Regions from separate parts of the Ruegeria sp. J8 genome, predicted to be linked through region 3. Evidence: riboswitches for the same ligand, from Rfam matches in the RefSeq annotation. Region 3 holds a riboswitch; each other region holds the start of a gene.

What was found. Region 3 has a riboswitch for cobalamin ahead of ACR0L1_RS06065 (DUF1636 family protein). Riboswitches for the same ligand answer to the same signal wherever they lie in the genome.
Region 1: linked by a shared signal. The riboswitch ahead of ACR0L1_RS17600 (hypothetical protein) and the one ahead of ACR0L1_RS06065 (DUF1636 family protein) in region 3 are both predicted to bind cobalamin.
Region 2: linked by a shared signal. The riboswitch ahead of ACR0L1_RS20685 (CbtB domain-containing protein) and the one ahead of ACR0L1_RS06065 (DUF1636 family protein) in region 3 are both predicted to bind cobalamin.

The regions. Positions count from the first base shown of each region.
Region 1 covers NZ_JBQFMR010000009.1:48,897-54,085, forward strand. Annotated here, with positions in the region: gene ACR0L1_RS17585 (bifunctional 2',3'-cyclic-nucleotide 2'-phosphodiesterase/3'-nucleotidase) at 1-1,319, shown strand, start outside; RNA gene ffs (signal recognition particle sRNA small type) at 1,359-1,457, shown strand; gene ACR0L1_RS17595 (alpha/beta hydrolase family protein) at 1,452-2,330, opposite strand; cobalamin riboswitch at 2,467-2,687, shown strand; gene ACR0L1_RS17600 (hypothetical protein) at 2,772-3,179, shown strand; gene ACR0L1_RS17605 (protein-tyrosine phosphatase family protein) at 3,182-3,679, opposite strand; gene ACR0L1_RS17610 (DNA polymerase III subunit gamma/tau) at 3,818-5,189, shown strand, end outside.
Region 2 covers NZ_JBQFMR010000012.1:93,611-98,799, forward strand. Annotated here, with positions in the region: gene ACR0L1_RS20675 (hypothetical protein) at 343-846, opposite strand; gene ACR0L1_RS20680 (CbtA family protein) at 911-1,609, opposite strand; gene ACR0L1_RS20685 (CbtB domain-containing protein) at 1,614-1,784, opposite strand; cobalamin riboswitch at 1,819-2,034, opposite strand; gene ACR0L1_RS20690 (DUF1636 family protein) at 2,216-2,551, opposite strand; gene ACR0L1_RS20695 (transglutaminase-like cysteine peptidase) at 3,697-4,320, opposite strand; gene ACR0L1_RS20700 (MerR family transcriptional regulator) at 4,669-5,085, opposite strand.
Region 3 covers NZ_JBQFMR010000002.1:497,804-502,992, forward strand. Annotated here, with positions in the region: gene ACR0L1_RS06045 (caspase family protein) at 1-217, shown strand, start outside; gene ACR0L1_RS06050 (hypothetical protein) at 217-492, shown strand; gene ACR0L1_RS06055 (hypothetical protein) at 536-1,645, shown strand; gene ACR0L1_RS06060 (NAD(P)-dependent oxidoreductase) at 1,837-2,793, opposite strand; cobalamin riboswitch at 2,940-3,147, shown strand; gene ACR0L1_RS06065 (DUF1636 family protein) at 3,233-3,607, shown strand; gene cobW (cobalamin biosynthesis protein CobW) at 3,609-4,664, shown strand; gene cobN (cobaltochelatase subunit CobN) at 4,668-5,189, shown strand, end outside.

The DNA of each region.
Region 1 (5,189 bases), on a different contig from region 3:
ACAAGCTGGCAGGTGCGGTTCAGATCGACGACATCCTTGACTGTGCGCGCCGCAAAGTCGCTGAACTGCACGAACTGGGCTGCGATATCGTTGTGGCGCTGGCGCATACGGGGTTCGGTCCGGCGCAAGACACGCCCGGCATGGAAAACGCGTTGGTACCGTTGGCCGCCATCGACGGGATCGACGCCATTGCGGGCGGGCATTCCCATATGGTTTTTCCCAGCCCTGAACAAGAATACAGCGGCTATATCGACGTTGATCGCGGGCTGGTGCACAGCACCCCCGTCGTGATGCCCGGTGCGGCGGGGTCATATCTGGGCGTCATCGACCTGACCCTCGGCACATCACTGGACGACCGATGGCAGGTATTTCATGGACACGCGCAGGTGCGTTCAGTTTCGACAGAGGCGTCAGATGAAGACGCCGCACTGACGCAGCTACTTGCCACCGGCCACGCCGAGACGCGGCGGCGGGTGGCCGAACCTGTGGGACAGGTACAGCAGCACATGCACAGCTATTTCAGCTTTTGCGGCTATGACCGGGGCTTGGCTTTCGTGGCCGCCGCTCAAACCCTCGCGTTGCGACCTTTTCTAAAGGATACGGACTATCGGGACTGCCCAATCCTGTCTGCCGTGTCCCCGTCGAAATTCGGCGGGCGTGCCGGGCCTCGGTTCTTTACCGACGTCCCGGCCGGGGAAATCTGCCTGCGCCATGTGACGGACTTGAACGTCTTTCCCGATGAGATGATGGCCGTCGCGGTCACCGGTTCGCAAATCGAAGACTGGCTGGAAATGTCCGCAGGCGTCTTTAACAGGATGATCCCCGGCCAACGATGCGATCTGCTGGCCTCGGACCGCGCGGGGCATAATTTTGACGTCCTGCATGGGCTGACATACCGGATCGACCTTAGCCAGCCCGCTCGGTTTGGCGCAGATGGGGCACTTTTGCACCCATCGGCCCGCCGCGTCCGCGAGATTCGTTTCGAAGGCCAACCCTTGGATGCAGAGCAGACTTTTGTGGTGGCGTTGAATAATTACCGCGCAAATGGCGGTGGGCACTTCCCCTTTGCCGGGCGGGCGACGCGCGTTCCGCTGCCGATTCTGCCTCTACAAGATCTGGTCAAAAACTACGTGACTGCCGGGCCTCATTCCGGCACCGTGTTCGAGCGTCCGTTCCGTCTGTCCCCCGTGGCCGGGGCGGTGGCGGTTCTGCGTACTGGCCACAAGGCCCGGAACCATCTGGACGACATCTCAGAATTTGCACCAAACATCGCCGGAGAGGACGAGGCCGGTTTTCTGATGATCCATTTGACGCTCTGACGGGTTGTCATTTGCCGCGCACTTGCCTATATCGCGTGCTGAGAGGTTGGCGCGGGCGAGCGCCTCGCCAACCTGGTCAGGTCCGGAAGGAAGCAGCCACAACGAGCCCCGCTTGGGTCGATGTCCAACCTCTCACTTATCTACCACATGATCCTGGGCAATAAGCTGCGGCCAGACCGCTGCGTTGCGACGGGCGAACACGCCGATATGCCCGATCTCTTTCACCCCAAAATCTGACAGTGACAACAACCTACGCCGCGCATTCGGGCCATAAAGCTCGGCCAGGCGCCACACCGCTTTGGGCGGCACCACCTGATCGTCGTCGAATGCGATCAGATCGACCGGCACTCCCTGCCCGGCCCAGTGCGCCTCGGGCAGGGTCTTGCCCAAATCGGGCAGGTAGTTCGTCGGTGCCGTGCACCATTTACGCCACTGCCAGTAGACCCGCGCGGGCAGGTCAGCCCCAAAACCCAAAGCCCTGCCCGGCAAATACCCCGCCGCTTTGACAACCAGCGGCGCATGGCCATACCAGAACAACCCCGCCAGCGCCTTGTACGGCCACGGGTGATCAGACAGAGTGACAAGCCCGGAGCAAACACAGATCATGCGGTCAATCTGCGCGATATCCGGCTGAACCGGGCCCAGCATTCCACCAACGGAATGGCCGATGCTCCATTGTTCCGCGTCCGGGAAGCGTCTGCGCATTTCCGCGCGGGCGGCGGGCATGTCGACCAGCGCCCAGTCCGCCATAGTTACCTGCGAGTCCTGCAATCGGCCGGTCAGCGAATGGCCGAAATCCCGATAGTCATAGGTCAGACAAGCCATACCCTGCTCGGCCGCCAGCCAATGGGCAAAATGCTGATAATAGTCGCGGGGCACGCCGGTCGCTGCATGGATCATCACAACTGTCTTGGGAGGCAGAGCAGGCAGATAGAGCCGCCCCGACAGCATCGCCGGACCGGACGGAAACTGGACATCTTCGGTCAAAACAGAATGCGTATTGTCCAACATCGCCCGCGCCTCATGTTCTAAACTGTTTAGTTCACCCGCGCAGTCGGCCCTGTTCCGTCATCAGAGTCAAGCCGTGGGGAAATTGACCCAACGTCGCGCCGGGATTCAATGGCGCTTGACTCGAAGCCCGCTCAACCGCTAGCGATGGCGTGATGGTTCTCGTCCCCGGTCACGGGGCGGGATGAAAAGGGAACACGGTGCGATCCTGCCCGGCATTGCCGGAACGGATCAAGGCCGAGACTGCCCCCGCAACTGTAAGCGGTGAGCAATGCCGAGATACCACTGGCCGAAAGGCTGGGAAGGTCGGCAAAGCCACGACCCGCAAGTCAGGAGACCTGCCATCGAACGAAAACCGAAACTCGGGCGGGGTGTCCGGGACAGGTCGTCAGCACGCTGTCACACCTGATCCATGCCCCTCGTCCAGCGCGCGGAGGGCGCATCATGATCTGGAAGACCAAGACCCACGAATTCACCGCGACGGTATGCCAAAAAACCGGCGCCCCCTGCCCGGCACTGGCCCGAATGGCACGCGCCCTGACGGATGCAATGGCCACGGCCCGTCCGGCAACAACCGATGCGTTCGAGATCGAAGGCAGCAGCGACTTGACCCATTGCGCCGAAGGGTGCTCGGCCCGGTTTCGCGCCCAACCCGATCAGATCCGGGTGTTCTGCGGTGTGGCCGCCGACACTCCGGCCGAGCGGCTGGATCGCTATGCGGATATGTTGTTCGGAGCAGATTTCACCGCCCACGCAGCCAGCCTTTTGCCGACACCGCCCTGCGCGATGATGGAAGTGGTTACCACGGCGCCCCAGCCAGCCGCGCCGACCGAACACCAGCTTTCAGCCTGAATTCAGCTGCCCGTCCGGGCCGCCGAAGTGGCCCAGACCATCTGCGCCTCGGTCTCGACGGCGCAGGGACGTACTGTCCGTAGCATCTGCAAAGCGGTATCTGCGGGCAGTCCGCTATCCGTCATCAACCGCAAAGCAACCATACCCGATCGCCCGCAGCCGCCCCGACAATGGACCAAAACGCCTCCGCCGCCGGACAGCAGCGCACGGGCCCGCTGGCTGACATTGGACCAAATGGCCTGTATCCGCGCATCCGGCGCACCAAAATCCTGGACCGGCAGGTGAGCCCATTCGACCCCGTGCCGCTCCAGATCGCCACCGAACGCCGCCGCTCCCAGGTTTTTCATCTCAGAGCTTGTGGTCATTGAAATCACCAGATCCGGTCGCCAGTCCTGCACCGTCTTCAGATCGGCCGCATAGGCACCTCCCGCGCCGGGCAGCGGAGATATCCCCAGACGACCCGGCCCCAGTCGCAGGGAATAGATGGCGAAATTATTCATGGCACGTTCCGATCAATCTGCACCGATGATGTATCGCCTGCGTCCTTGCTTGCAAATCGAATTTCCTGCGCTGCTGCTGTGGACGTGGGCGGCAGGGGTCACTACGCTGCATCGGACTCCGAATCCGACAGAGCAGATATGACCGACACGCCCAGCCCCGCCTATCAGGTTCTTGCCCGCAAATACCGCCCGGAAACCTTCGCCGATCTAGTCGGTCAGGACGCCATGGTACGCACGCTGAAAAACGCGTTCGAGGCGGATCGAATTGCGCAAGCCTTTATCATGACCGGCATTCGCGGCACCGGCAAAACCACCACGGCCCGTATCATCGCCAAGGGTATGAACTGCATCGGCCCCGACGGCGAGGGCAAGCCGACCACCGAACCCTGCGGCCAGTGCGAACATTGTGTGGCCATTATGGAGGGCCGCCATGTGGACGTGATGGAGATGGACGCCGCCAGCCGCACCGGCGTCAATGATATTCGCGAGATCATCGACAGCGTCCGCTACCGCGCGGCCTCGGCCCGCTACAAGATCTACATCATCGACGAGGTCCACATGCTGTCGACCAGCGCCTTCAACGCGCTGCTCAAGACGCTTGAGGAACCACCCGAGCATGTGAAATTCATCTTTGCTACCACCGAGATTCGCAAAGTACCCGTGACGGTTCTGTCGCGTTGCCAGCGGTTCGACCTGCGCCGGATCGAACCCGAAGACATGATCGGCTTGCTGCGCCGCATTGCTGAGGCCGAAGGTGCGCAAATCGCCGAGGACGCGATGGCGTTGATCACCCGCGCGGCTGAAGGCTCGGCGCGGGATGCGACCTCTCTGCTGGATCAGGCGATTTCACACGGTGCCGGGGAAACCAGCGCCGATCAGGTGCGTGCGATGCTGGGTTTAGCCGACCGTGGCCGAGTGCTGGACCTGATGGACATGATCCTGCGCGGCGACGCCGCCGGGGCGCTGACTGAGCTTGGCGCGCAATATGCCGAAGGCGCCGACCCGCTGGCCGTGCTACGCGATCTGGCCGAGATCACCCATTGGGTCTCGGTCGTGAAAATCACGCCGGATGCCGCCGAAGACCCGACCGTGTCCCCCGACGAACGCGCGCGCGGTCAGCAAATGGCAGAGGCCCTGCCGATGCGCGTCCTGACCCGTATGTGGCAGATGTTATTGAAGGCTCTGGAAGAGGTCTCAGCCGCCCCCAACGCCATGATGGCCGCCGAGATGGCCGTGATCCGCCTGACCCATGTTGCCGACCTGCCCAGCCCGGAAGAGTTGATCAAACGTTTGCAAGACACCCCGCCTCCGTCACCCAATGACGGACCCGGCGGCAGAATGAGCGCCCCACCGCACGCCGTGCAGGCCCCCGTGGCCTCTGCCTATGCGCCACACGTACGCGGCGGAGCAGGTGCACCGACGGCGGCACTGGCGCAGGATGTGCAGACGGCTCTGGCCCGCTACCCGACCTTCGAACATGTGGTCGAACTGATCCGCACCAACCGGGATG
Region 2 (5,189 bases), on a different contig from region 3:
ATTCGAGTCTTAAAGCCTCTAGCAGCTAGAGCTTCAAGAGGTTTCAGGTAACGCTTAGTTTATCCAGTCGATCAGGTGCGCGGTGGCGTGAACTCTGATTTGATCGAGTTTGCTTTGGACTGGGTCAAAAAAGCAATGGAAAGAACCGAAATGCCCATTGTAGTTGCTTCATGTTTTCGGTTTCCGACGATGCAAGCCAAAGGAACAAGACGGGAATTCGGCGCGGCTTTGCAACAGCTTATCTGTCCTTGGATACAGAGCGGCAAAAACCCGCGCGCACGCTGTACTTGCCGCTTAGACCCGCTGAATCCGCGTAGTTGTCTTCTCAGCCAGGAATGTCAATCAGGAGTCATCGCCGTCAGGCTGCACGGTCACTTTGGCCTCCACGGGCACACCCTCAACCATCAGAGGGCTGTGGCTGTTGCCATTGAGAGAAACTTTTACTTCAACATCGCCATCGGGGAGCGACGGAAGGTGTAACCAATTGGCATAAAGGCGGCCCAGCTTTTCGCCGTTGATATAAACATGCGCGTGACCTTCGCCTGGAACGTCAGCCGTGGAGGCATTTTCCGGAGCAAAGCGAAAGTTCTGCGGTGTCACACGCAGATTCCAGCCCGCCATAGGATCCTTAATCATCTGGATCGCCACACTGGGGGCGTCGCTGTCGGCAGGCAGATTAGTGGCAGCGGAGTGGTCGTGCGCTGCCATCTCCATGTTGCCGCCGTGTTGGGCCGGGTCAGTATGGTCATGGCTCTCAAAGGTGCTACCGCTGCTGGCGGCAATCACAAAGCCAGCACCGCCGCCAAAGACAAGTCCGATGGCAAAGAGAGCAAGAGAACGGGACATCTTGTCATCCTCAATAAAAAAAACCCGCCGGTGTAACCAGCGGGGTAGCAATGGAGGAGCGCGATCAGACTGCAGCGCCTGCGCGCTTGCCTTCTGTCTGCCAGAAGTGGCCGGTGAAACTGCCTAAGAGTGCCCAGGCGGCCATGCCGATGCCGAAGGCCCGGGCAGCAAAAAGCGCCCCGATCTCGGTCGGAACCGGCCCAGAGAAACTCTCAGGCTCAGGGGCCCCGATAATATGCGGTACCATTAGCAGCACGGCCGCAATCAGGTAGCTTACCAGGTTACCTCCAAAGGCAATCAGCCACATGGCTACGCCGGCTGCGGCAACGGTGACCGTCCACCAGATCTGACGCACTCCCACATCTGCTGCCGCTACGCCGGGAACTTCTGGAGCCAGTGACAAGCCAGGAGCAAAGTGGAAGGCGACAAAGCCCGCAAGACCCCAAAGCAGGCCGGTGCGGCCGTTGATCTCATGCCCCTGACGTTCGGCTACTGACATCAGCGCCGCCAGGACTAGCGCATAGCCGGTGTAGGTAAGCATGGTGAAGATAATGCTGAGACCATCGCGCATCGGCTCGGCGAACATGCCGGGCAGGTCGGGATGCGCAGTTACGGGATCAGCGCCAAAATGCACCAGGTCGCCGCCCTCATAGAGCTCGGCGTGAAGTAGCACTGGCTGCACGAAATACAACTGCAGAAGGGCGGCAATCAGCCCCGCTGCTGCACCAGCGAACAAGCCGCTGGTCAGAATACGACTGAACATTGTTTTAGTGGCAGGGGAAGCCAGTTGCGTGGCGCACATCATGAGCCGCGTCATGCAGGCCAGAAGCCTGAACATGGCCAGTCACGGTAATGATCCCTAGACCCAGAACCACGGCGAATACTGCAGGCAGAAAGGATGCGCCAGCGGCGGATGCCTTGATCGTTTTTGTCGTCATTTTAATCCTCCTCGCCGTCACACCCGACGGCATATGTTGTGTCCATCCTACGGCCGGTCTCCTGACTCGCAGGTCACAGCAGACTTCCCCCTTCCCAGCGCCATTACGCCAGTGGTATTGGAAGGCCGCTCGCCGCTCACAGTCGCGGGGGCGGTCAAGGCTTCAGTGCGGTAGTTTGGTGCACCGTCCTCATTCCCGTTTCAGTCCCAGTGCGTAGGCACCTTTGGACACCGTAGAAGCCTTTATTGTTCCATAGTGCTTTGTTCCGTCAAGTACGAAAGCGACATCATAGTATTCTGCAGCGGTCAATCTTAGGTAATGGCAGGCTTGGTTTAGATTTTAGCCGTTCAGTGCAGAAGGCTAAGTCGAAAAACACAAACTGTAAGCTGAAAACTCGACACCGGAGCTTTGGTCGGCAAGTTGCATGTTGGCTATCTTTTTTGTGCCGGTATACGTGCAATCGCCTTGAAACGTAGCTTACCTAGCTTCCTGGCGTCAGCGAAGTCGCCGTCAGTACTGTCCTCATACATCCGCATGAAGATCATTATGTCCGGAAGATCGACAACCGTAACCTCACCGAAAAGATAGGCGGTCTTGCCGCTTTGTCGCACCGCCAACGTCTGTGGTCGGTGACAACCGGACATGCAATCCACTTGCTGCAACTCGGCTTGCACCCCCGATGCCTCCAGCGTTGCGGCTAATTGATCATAAAGGGTGGAATCCGCGTCGCGGCAGGTTCTGCAAAGCGTGAGGTTAGGTAGGCACATGCGTCAGGCTGATCCTTGATCGAGAACTTCCATCTGAGATTTCATATTTGCTGGTCGGTTGTTAGCTCAGTTTCAATACGTGTTTTGACTCTAAGTCTGGAAAAGAGTCCATACTCAGGCAGGAAGGACACATGAGCCCTAGCCCTCGAAAACTTTGCAAATACACCGAGTGCGAGACGGGGATTTGGCAGGGCGAAGAAGCAACCATCAGACGAAAAAATTTTTAAGTTTCTACGTGAGACTGAGCTGAAGCAGGTGGTAGGCGATGAAGTGGAAACAGCTCACGCGAAACATCTTTGTTCTTCAATAATCTGAAACAGCATTGCCTCCGGGATCGGCTCGCCATGACACGCCTATTTTCAGGTCCGCGCGCACCGCGCCTCCCAAGGCGAATTCCGAGACGCGACAGGTTCTTGTTGCGCGTAACTAGGTTCGTTCTATCGTCAATTACAGTCTAGATCCGGGACATATAGCGGGGTTCGTGCTTGATGGTTACCTTTCGGTTACCACGACCGATCATGGGACTGAATGCGTAGCGACAACCGACGACATTCAAAAGGAAGTACGCTGATGCGAAACGCCTCGGCATTAACAACTTTTCTGTCTGCGTCACTACAACCGAGGATCGCCCATGCCGCCATCGGTTCTCGCCGCAACCCGGTGTGATGGGTGTTGTGATAACGGCATATCTCCGGGTGCAGCCAGTCTTCGAACTCCTCCAATGTCATCGACGCAGTGCCGGAGCCGTCGCATTTCCCCTTATCCTTGGGGGATAATTGCGTTCTTCCCTAAAGTAGATGAACGGCCTCCATGGTCGTCCTAATCAGGCGTTCGATATCTTCGCCGTAACGCGCTCGACCCGGTGGCCTTTACTTGACGGAGATACTCCAATCTGAGCGGGTCAAATGGAAGGTTTCGCTGCGGAAACGCGCCCATTGTCTACGTGTATGGCTTGCGGAATCCCAACAGTAGGCCAATACGACACCTCCGAGATATCTGGCGCGCGGATCGAATTCGTTCACACGCAATGGTGCAAACACAAGCAGATGGACGAGTCGGACTGAGCATCGAAACTCAACTATGCGCCCAGAACAATGCAGGTCGTGACATCAATTGCGAGAGGCAACCAATGTCTACCCAATGGTTTAGCCGCTAGAAACCTGTACCCAACGATCAGGGTGAATCGGGTCCTGTATTCGTAGGAAAAGATACCTTGTTTCCTTCCACGTTTTGATCCTGTTGGTAACATTGTCCAGAACCAAATCGCCTTCACTCGAGCGATAGACTAGAACAGCATGGCCATTGCGATTGGTGTCCAAGACGGTCGCGATTAGTAGCTTCGTAGGATCCACACCGTTCTGCACAAGTTCAAACTTCTTTTGCAAAGCGAAGTCTTCGCAATCTCCTGACCCTTGCGTCGGCAGTGTCCAGTATTCCTTTGTCCCGTATTGGCTTTGATCCGAAACGGCACGGATTCTCCGATTGACGCGCGTGTTGATCGTTTTAACGATCTGATTTTCTTGTGCCACGGACAGACCAGAACTACGAGCGCTCGCGCACGCCCAAGAGTAATCTTTGCATAGTGTTTTGGCACCGGATGGCGCTTCAATCTTTCTGTCAAGACCGATCGAGGGAAGCTCAGAGGCTTGTAATGTAGCGGCAGACACAAAAAAGCTGCATATAAAACAGATCATTGGGAGATAACCCAGCAGGTTTTTCGATAACATTCTCTGAACTAACGTGGGATTTGTCATATCTGCCTTCTCCATGCTCGTTCCTCGAAGGTATCCAAACTTCCGGGGCCAATGTATTTTATTCCAAGCCTTCATGTGCCTTGAGGCATTGCAACTGCTTCTTAGCCTCTAGGGGTAAAGCGGCAAAAATTTGCAGATTCTTTGGTATTTCTTCCTTAGTTGACAGCATCAGAGCATCCACGCCATCACCAGTCCGGCATAGCTAACAGCGCGAACTAGAGGGTAAGCTGATCGCAATTCTCTCATTCAACAAAAATACAACACAGATCGGCCGTCATCGCTTAAGGTTACGAAATACTGGGACAATGAAGCCGCTCCTCCCCAAACTGAGACAGGCAGTTTCGGTTTTTCCGGGCGCTGCAATTAGTGACCGCTAATGACATCTTTGACGACAGGCTCGTTGAGCAACGCCGTTAGCAGGGGGCATGCTGCTCCTTCAGTACAGGTCTGCACAAGTTCTACCAATGCTTGCTCCAGCCGTTGGAGAGCGGCGATCTTTGACCTGACCTTGTCGAGATGTTTTGTTGCGACGTCTTCGGCGTCACGACAGGCTTGCTCCGGCGCTTTGGACAATTCGCGAAGTGCGCATGCATCCTGAATAGTGAAGCCAAGATCGCGGCAGCGTTTGATGAATCTGAGCTCGGATATTTCCCGTTCCGTGTAAGCGCGGCGCCCCGAGGCGGTTCGACCGGTTTTCTCGACTATGCCTTCCCGTTCGTAGTAGCGGATCGTCTCGACCGACAGGCCGGTCAATCTCGCCACTTCGCCAATCGCAATCATGTGATGACCTTTCCCTTGAACCTGTAGCCACTACAGGATGCATATTGTCGGTCATGATGTCGAATTTCGCAAACCGCACGAAGCAAAAATCGAGGAAGCCGAAC
Region 3 (5,189 bases):
CGAGCCACACCGAAGCGGCAATGAAGACGCCAGTATTCCGGAACCTGATCACGACAACACCGAGATATTCGGCATTCTGCAAAACTACAACCGTGTGAACCTTGTCGTGCCTGTGGGTACTCGCCACATGTGGAATGCTGCTATGGAAAGCAAGTCCTGTACACTAACCGCATTGGGCGAACACTACCGCCGATTAGTTGAAAATGGTATGATCTGATGATTAACCAAGGCGAAATCGAGAAACGCCTAGAAAGCATCATTGAACTGCTCGCAGACATTGAGCATCAAAGATGGGCGCACTGGCAAAGACATCTTCACAACGAATGTGAACATCGTGAAGACGGCTCCCTCGTGATCCCTGCAAACCTTGCAAAAAAGTGGGAGCGCCAGTTAAACACACCGTATGCCGATTTGTCGCCTAACGAAAAAGCAAGCGACATAGAGCAGGTGCGAAAATACCTTCCCTCGATCCTAGCAGCACTCAAAACCTAACTGCATTGCCCAACAAGTCGCGACAATCGCCCGAGGCCAATAGATGACGCAGGTGACCGAACTACTTCGCCCTTCTGACGGATCCAGTTTTTATATACATTTCACAGGTGGTTTCCGCGCAGGAAAACTGTCCGATGACCAGTGGCGAATTGAACCAATCGTAATCCAAGGAAAACCAAGCGCCGTAGGGCCGCTGCCGCTCGTTGAAGTGCAAAATCTCGCCAATACCAGCAAACTTCAACCCGTTGCTCTCCATAGCATGGACTGGATGGACGGTACCTATAACTCATCATGGGTACCAATTCTGCCCGAAAGGTCCAATCACTCTCCAAGCCCATCTGACTTGTGGAGCAACATTGCAAGCAACATGATGGGTAAGCGAACCAATTTGCTTTTTGAGGCAGAGCCGCAGCCGACAAAGGAACAAATTGTCAAATCGCTAGACGAACGAGCGCCAGTCGAAGCGCTATCTCGTTATATCAGCATGAGCTTGCGCAGTATGGACACCAGCGTGGAGCAGATAGCCGAGTATTACCACGAGCAACTTGTCAATCACATTTCATCTGGGCGAGTGAACGGCGAAAGGTCTGACAACACTTTGTCCCAAACGCTTTTTGCGCATATTCATTCTTTCTTTCTGCACCTCGGTTCAGCGCGAGATTATCTTGCCACGATAATTTCCCACCGAATTGGCTTTAACCATGAAAAGGCTGACTCGATGGCGAAACTTGTGAATGGACTAAGAAGCGATAGCCTACCCAATGATCCGCTTCTGAATTTGCTGATCACGGCAGGTGACATCGCGTCCAATCCTGAAAAACCTGGGAAATTCACGATCGCTGGGTGGATGAAAGAGGTTACCGAATTGAGAAACAGGTTGGTTCATCGACGACCCTATGGATCTCGGTTCAACGAACGCTTTGGATGGGTTAGCGCAGCATCCAAAGACGCAGGCTTGTACAGGTATTTCCGTCCTATCGACGTCGTTGGCAACGGGCACCAAGACGTGTTTGATGTACTGTCTAGACATTATTCGCGCTTTAACCAGCTGATGTTTGCCGCCGCCAAAGCATCCGGCGACGACACTTCGATGACGCACATCACTGACAAGGATATTTTGTCGTTAAAAGTTCGCGGCGGTGGTACTTCATAAGGCTCACTTCGCAACGACTTCAACTCCACACAACTCCAAACCACACAAGCGGAGGATAATTGACGGCTATACCGGAGGATATATACGAACTAATTATTTGATTTTAATGCTTAATTATTTCTTCCTCCGATTCCGGTACTCGCCTCCACTCTCTCTACAAAACAGACTATTCCACTGACGCGCGGCTTGCGTCATTCGGCCCCACGCCCCTGAGGGATGACCTCGTATCCGGGCTCTTCCGGTTCGTCGTCCTCCATCTCGGGCGGAAAACCGGAGGCTGTGATGTCTAGACCGGTTGCATCCTCCAGACGTCGGATGATGTTGGGAGACAATTCACGCTCGCCATAGCGGGCAATTCCGTCCTCGAAAATCTGGATCATGACCGGGTTGATCTCCAGCGGTACACCGGCGCGGTCAGCGACGTCCTGAAACAGCCCGATATCCTTTTTCACAAGGTCCATCGTAAAGGAAATGTCGCGTGATCCGTTCAGGATCACCTGGCTTTCGGTCTCATGCACAAAGGAAGTACCTGATGAAATCTTGATCGCCTCATAAGTCGTGTTCAGGTCCATCCCGGCGGCCTTGGCGGTCACGAGCGCTTCGGCGCAGGTAATCAGGTTTGCCGTCGCCAGGTAGTTAGTCAGCACCTTAAGCACCGAGGCCGAGCCCAACTCGCCCGTGTGCAGCACGCGGCGGCCCATCGTGGTCAGAAAGGGTAGGATACGTTCGAACGTCGCGCGGTCGCAGCCCGCGAAGATCGAGATATTGCCCGTCGCCGCCCTATGGCACCCGCCCGAGACGGGGCAGTCTACTGCCGCCCCTCCGCGTTCGATGACCTGCGCACCCAGCCGCTTGACCTCGGCCTCGTCGGTGGTGGACATCTCCATCCAGATCTTGCCGGGGCCGACCTCGGGCAGCATCTCCTGCATCACGGCGTCCGAGGCAGCAGGCGATGGCAGACAGGTGATCACCGCGTCGCAATCGCGCATCAGCTGGGCCGGGCTTTCGGCGGCCTTGGCCCCCTGCGCCACGAAGCCCGCGACCAGATCAGGGTTCAGATCGTGCACCGTCAGGTCGATCCCGTTGCGCAGCAAAGACCCGGACAGTTTGCCGCCCACATTGCCCAGTCCGATAAAGCCCACTCTCATGCGACACGTCTCCCTGTTTGCGCCGTTTCGGTCATGGCAGCACGGGGTTGCGGGCTTCGTCATGCCGCCCAGCGACGCTTACAGGTCGCTTTTCCACCGTTGCTTCACAGATGCTTGCGACTCGCTTGACAAGCCCCTGCCCGGTGCCGCATGTCCGATCCGTTGGTGTCCTCTGCACGAGGATGAAAAGGGAATGCGTCAACGGATCATCCGCCAAACGCAGCCGCCCCCGCGACCGTGACCGGAGAGGGTGCCCAAGCCACTGGCCAAACAGGCCGGGAAGGCGGGACATCCGACAGGGCAATTGCCCTGACATCCGCAAGCCGGGAGACCTGCCAGCACCCGCGATTGAAACCGGACGGGGTGTTCCGGTGTCGGGTCAAATGCGACCCGCTTGAAACCCCGTCCCCCACGATGAGGATTTGGGGGGATGAGAGACATGACCGAGACCGCTCCGGTCGAGCTGCTGGTTTGCACCACCTGCCGCCGCGGCCTACCTGTTGAAGATGACGCAGACCGCCCCGGCACGTTGTTGCACAAGGCGCTGGAACAGGCCGATCTGCCCGAAGGCGTAACGCTGAGAGCCGTCGAATGCCTGTCGAATTGCGATCAGGGCTGTTCCATCGTTCTGCGCGGCGGACCCGAGCGCTGGACCTTTGTTTATGAGAACCTGAACGAGGTCGATCATGTCGACGTGATCGTCGACGGCGCGACCAAGTATCTGGCCACCGAAGACGGCTTGGTCAAATGGCGCGAGCGCCCCGAACATTTCCGCAAAAACTGCGCCTCGCGCATTCCCCCGATTGGAGCCTGACATGTCCACCCTCGAAAAACTCCCCGTTACTGTGATCACCGGCTTTCTGGGCTCGGGTAAAACCACGCTGGTGCGGCACCTGATGCAGAACCCGCAGGGCAAGCGTCTGGCCGTTGTGGTTAATGAATTCGGCGATGTCGGCGTGGATGGCGATATCCTGAAGTCCTGCGCCATTCCCGATTGCCCGGCGGAAAACATCATGGAACTGGCCAATGGCTGCATTTGCTGCACCGTGGCCGATGATTTCATCCCCACGATCGAGGCGCTGATGGCGCTGGAGCCGCGCCCCGAGCATATCCTGATCGAAACCTCGGGCCTTGCGCTGCCGAAACCGCTTCTGAAAGCGTTCGACTGGCCCGATATCCGCTCGAAAATTACCGTGGATGGCGTGATCGCGCTGGCCGATGCCGAGGCGGTGGCCGCTGGTCGGTTCGCGCCGAATGTCGAGGCAGTGGATGCCCAGCGCATGGCCGACGATTCCATCGACCATGAAACCCCTCTGTCCGAAGTGTTCGAAGATCAGATCTCCTGCGCCGATATCATCCTTCTGACCAAGCCTGATCTGGCCGGCCCCGAAGGTGTCGCCAAAGCCAAAGAGATCATCGCCGCCGAGGCCCCGCGTCCTCTGCCCGTGGTCGAAGTGGCCGAAGGTGTGGTGGACGTGCGCGTCGTGTTGGGTCTTGAGGCCGCCGCCGAGGATGACATGGATGCGCGGCCTTCGCATCATGACGGTCATCACGATCACGAGCATGATGATTTCGAAAGCATCATCGTCGAATTGCCGGATCAAACCGACCCGCTGGATCTGGTTGCAAAGATCGAACGCCTGGCGACCGAGCTGAACATCCTGCGCGTCAAAGGCTATGCCGCTGTTCAGGGCAAGCCAATGCGCCTGCTGGTTCAAGCCGTCGGCGCGCGTGTGCGTCACCAGTATGACCGTCCGTGGGAGCCCGGCGAAGAGCGCCGCTCGCGTCTGGTGGTGATCGCCGAGCATGACGATATCAAAGAGGCTGAAATCCGCGACATCCTCGCGGGCGTCACCGAGGCTGCCGAGTAAACCATGCACGTCGTCTTCCGCGAAAGCCACGGGTTAGAGGAATCCGAAACCCCAACCGATCTGGGCCAGAGCCCGGCGGATTTGGTGGTGCTGTCGTTCTCGGACAGCGACCTTGGTGCTTTCGCGGCAGGCTGGCATCGCGGTGGCGGGCCTGACGGTCGGATGCCGACCCTGCGACTGGCCAATCTGACGGCGCTGAAACACCCTCTGTCCGTTGACACCTATGTGGAACAGACGTTGGAGGGCGCTAAAGGCATCCTGATCCGTCTGATCGGCGGAGTGCCCTATTGGTCCTACGGACTGCAGCAGGTTCTATCGCTTGCGCAGACTAAAGGGATTGCTGTGGCCGTGCTGCCCGCCGACGGGCGCGAGGATACGCGACTGGATGAGTATTCCACCCTGCCCGTCTCCACCCTGCGCCGCTTAGCGCACCTGTGTGACACCGGCGGCGAGGTTGCAGCACAAGCCGCTTTGGCACAGATGGCACTGGCAGCGGGGCTCTATGCGGGTCCGGTGATGGGGGCT